DNA from 2 places in the Cronobacter turicensis genome. Region 1 is predicted to be linked to the other one. Evidence: predicted binding sites of a transcription regulator. Region 1 holds the regulator's gene; the other holds the start of a gene.
What was found. The regulator PurR, encoded in region 1, represses purine synthesis genes. The targets are predictions, from matches to a motif close to CANGCAAACGTTTGCNTG.
Positions count from the first base shown of each region.

Region 2: a site for PurR is predicted at 930-947, ahead of cvpA (colicin V production protein). Genes of this name have one in related genera too.

Region 1 is NZ_CP165997.1:2,290,191-2,292,391, forward strand. Features, by position in the region: gene AB8W27_RS10950 (MFS transporter) at 1-236, opposite strand, end outside; gene AB8W27_RS10955 (YnhF family membrane protein) at 502-591, opposite strand; gene purR (HTH-type transcriptional repressor PurR) at 884-1,909, shown strand; gene punR (DNA-binding transcriptional activator PunR) at 1,928-2,201, opposite strand, start outside.
Region 2 is NZ_CP165997.1:1,293,475-1,295,675, reverse strand. Features, by position in the region: gene purF (amidophosphoribosyltransferase) at 1-347, opposite strand, end outside; gene cvpA (colicin V production protein) at 387-872, opposite strand; gene dedD (cell division protein DedD) at 1,105-1,827, opposite strand; gene folC (bifunctional tetrahydrofolate synthase/dihydrofolate synthase) at 1,817-2,201, opposite strand, start outside.

The DNA.
Region 1 (2,201 bases):
ATCGCCATCAGGAAAATCAGCGCGCTGCGTCGTGCGCGGTGCGACAACAGGAGCGTCATCAACGGCGCCCCCACCATCACGCCAACCGCGTAAGCGCTTATCAGCATACCGGCGGCCGGAATCGAGACGTTGACGCCGTTCGCTATTACCGGCAACAGCCCCATCGGGGAAAACTCGGTCGTGCCAATGCCAAAAGCACCAATCGCCAGTGCCAGTAACGGGAAATTGACTTTCATTCATTGCTCCAGAAATTGTACAACAGCGCCGGGGAATGCCCGACGTTACAGCAGGATGCAGAAAGGATGGCACTTTCAGTCGGAAAAGATAAGTGACAAAAACAGCAAAATATTATTGCGCGAGTGTTAAAGAACACGCAAAAATTGTTATTAGCGAATCATAAGGAAATAGCGTGAAAAAGAAAGGGAACGGCGAGCGAAAGGCGTTTAAGCGCAGGAATGGTATAAGAAAGCGGGAGAACGCAGGCGCACTCCCGCCTGGCGCTTAATGCAGGATGGCGGTAAAAGCGCCCGCCACAATAAGACCCAGCACAACAAGGGTAGTGACCAGCGAAAATTTCAGATCGGTACTCATGGTATTCTCCTTAAAGACCCCATAAAAATCAGGTAGTGCGCATTTTTGCATAAACGGGCCGAAAAATCCTGCGACATTTAACCAGATATGCGTTTTCCCTCTTCCCCTTTCGATAAAGATAAGCCAAAATTCGTCGCTACTTTATTCGGTACCGGCCATCGACCCCTCCTCACGATAAATGTCGCGTTTCCCGGCATGCCGCACGTCCCCTCGTGGCAAACAGGGGTGTGTACAGGCAAACGATTAACCCGTGATTTTGCAGGGCTCAGCCAGGGGTCTGGAGTGATTATTAATGGCAACAATTAAAGACGTCGCGAAGCGAGCCAACGTTTCCACAACAACAGTCTCACATGTAATTAACAAAACCCGTTTTGTGGCGGAAGAGACGCGCAACGCGGTATGGGCGGCTATCAAAGAATTACATTATTCGCCAAGCGCCGTGGCGCGCAGCCTGAAGGTGAACCACACCAAATCTATCGGGCTGCTGGCGACCAGTAGCGAAGCGCCCTACTTTGCAGAAATCATCGAAGCTGTAGAAAACAGCTGCTTTGCAAAAGGCTATACGCTGATCCTCGGTAATGCGCATAACAATCTGGAAAAACAGCGCGCGTATCTGTCGATGATGGCGCAAAAGCGCGTCGACGGCCTGCTGGTGATGTGTTCGGAATACCCGGAGCCGCTGCTGTCCACGCTCGAAGAGTACCGTCATATCCCGATGGTGGTGATGGACTGGGGCGAAGCTAAAGCGGATTTCACCGACTCGGTTATCGATAACGCGTTCCAGGGCGGTTATCTCGCGGGGCGTTATCTTATCGAGCGCGGCCATCGCGATATCGGCGTGATCCCGGGGCAGCTTGAGCGCAACACCGGCGTCGGGCGTTTTTCCGGCTTCATGAAAGCGCTGGAAGAAGCGGCCATCAAGGTGCCGGAGAACTGGATCGTGCAGGGCGATTTCGAACCGGAATCCGGTTATCGCGCGATGCAGCAGATCCTCTCGCAGCCGCAGCGCCCTACCGCCGTCTTCTGCGGCGGCGATATCATGGCGATGGGCGCTATCTGCGCGGCCGATGAGATGGGCCTGCGCGTGCCGCAGGATATTTCGATTATCGGCTACGATAACGTACGCAACGCCCGCTTCTTCAGCCCGGCGCTGACGACAATCCATCAGCCGAAAGAGACGCTGGGCCAGACCGCGTTCAATATGCTGCTCGATCGCATCGTTAACAAACGCGAAGAGTCGCAGACCATCGAGGTGCACCCGCGCCTTATCGAACGCCGCTCGGTGGCGGACGGCCCGTTCCGCGACTATCGTCGTTAATCCCTTCCGGGAGCCGTATCACTGCGGCTCCCGCAGCCACTCCTTGTTCAGCGTTTCACTGTCCCCCAGATAATCAAGCAGCCAGCGCAGCGCGGGCGAGGCGTCGCTTTGTCGCCACGTCAGGCAGCAGGCGGCGTCCGGGAACGGGTTTTCCAGCGTCAGCGCGCGCCACTCTTCGCGATCCAGCCATGGCTTGGCGAAATGCGTCGGCACCATGCCGATACAGAGCCCTTCGCTAAGCGCATCAGCGGCGCAGTGCCAGTCCGGCACCACCACGCGTCGCTGGTTATCC
Region 2 (2,201 bases), 1.0 Mb from region 1:
AAGAGCATTTTGCGCAGTTCATGGGCGTTCGTCAGGTTGCCGTTATGGGCAAGCGTAATGCCGTAGGGCGAGTTCACATAGAACGGCTGGGCTTCAGAGGCGCTGGAGCTGCCTGCTGTCGGGTAGCGCACATGGCCGATACCCATATTGCCCTGCAGACGCTGCATGTGGCGGGCTTCGAATACATCATTCACCAGGCCGTTCGCTTTACGCAGACGGAAGCAATTATTCGCATCGATGGTGATGATGCCTGCGGCATCCTGCCCGCGGTGCTGAAGCACCGATAACGCGTCATAAATCGACTGGTTGACCGGCATAACACCGGCGATCCCGACAATACCGCACATGTTGTCTTTTCCTCAATTCAAAGACCGCCCCCGGCACGATTACCGGGGCAGGAAACTTGACGAGCTTTGCAGATAGTCAAAAAACCATCTGATGATGAAACTGAACTGTGGGATGAGCTGCGACTTTTGCCAGTCCTCGCTTTTGGACAGGCCCGTGAAGGTATCAAGAAAGAACAGAATGGCGGCGACAATCAGCACGCCTCGCAAGGCGCCGAAACAGATCCCCAACACCCTGTCTGTACCCGACAGGCCGGTTTTCTCCACCAGCGCGCCAATCACATAGTTGACTATCGCACCGACGATAAGCGTCGCGATAAACAGCACCGCGATAGCAATCCCATTACGTACCAGTTCGTCTTCAAAGCCGGTGAACCAGACTGCCAGGTAAGTGTAGTAATGACTGGCGACAAAGAAAGCGCAGCCCCAGGTGACCAGCGACAACGCCTCTCTCACGAAGCCGCGGATGAGGCTGACCAGGCACGAGAAACCCACTACTGCAATGATGGCGTAATCTATCCAGACCATGAATGTGTCCCACGATAAAACGCCCTGACATCCGGTTCGGGGCGCATTCTAACAGAAAAAGAAAACGTTTGCGTAGGGATTTCCTTTCCACGCGTTAATAAAAAATGGCGTTGAAAAAATCTTCAACGCCATCCGTCCGTTACGCCCGCGGGCGGTAAAAATGCGCCTGCTGCGGGCCGTCTGTGGCGCGATGCGGTTTCTCGGTGCGCCTGCGAAAAAGGCGCCGGACCGCTTAGTTCACGCTGTAATTCATTATCACGCCGTTCAGCCCCGACAGGCTATTCAGCTCGCCCAGCGACGATTTTAACTTATCTTTCGACGCCTCCGGCCCTACCAGAATGCGGGTGATTTTCCCCTGCACCGGCGTGGACGGCGACGTATACGCCCGGTAACCCGCCGAGCGCAGTTTGCCGACTATTTCGTTCACTTTATCGGCATTTTTCAGCGCGCCGAGCTGCACGACATACGCCTTGCCCGCTGGCGGCGTTTGCGGTTTCTCCGGCGGCGTGGTTTTCGCAGGCGCTGGCGCTTCGGCCTCGCTCACCATCGCCAGCTGCTCGTCGGTTCTATCCCGCTGCGGCTTGTTCTGAGGCTTATCGGCAGCGCGCGTTTTCGCGGGCTCCGACGCCTTCGGCTTCGCAGGCGTCACCGGCACTTCATCAAGCTCCGCGCCGGTTTCGGCAGGCAGCCGCGTGGTATCGATGGAAGAAGTCGCCGCGTTACCGGCCCTCACCTCTTCCGCCGCGCCTTCCGGCGGCTGAGACGGCAACGCCTGCGTCGCGGCAGGCAGCATATCCGGCTCGTCGCGATCGCCAGGCTTCGGCACCAGCGGGATCGCCGCGAACTCATCCTGATAATGTTTTTTCTGGCCGTCCAGCAGCCCTGGCAGCACGATAACCCCCAGCGCCACCAGCACAATCGTGCCGACTAATCGGTTCTGAAACTTACTCGCCACCTCGTCTCCCCGCGTCCATCTCTTCCATTACCTGTGCGACGGTATGAAACGACCCGCATACCAGTACCGTATCGGCAGGCTGCGCGTCGGCCAGCGCCGCATGCCAGGCCTGCGCCACGCTATCAAAGACAGCGCTGGCCTGCAGATGTTCCGCAAGCTCTTCGGCGCGGGCGCCGCGCGGCCCGTCCAGAGGGGCACAATACCAGCTATCCACGACCCTCTCCAGACAGGCGAGGGTGCCGGCGATATCTTTATCATGCAGCATGCCGATAACCGCCAGTACGCGCCCGGCGGACGGCGACTGTTCGAGCCGCTGCGCCAGATACCCCGCCGCGTGCGGATTATGAGCGACATCCAGAATGATGCGCGGGGCC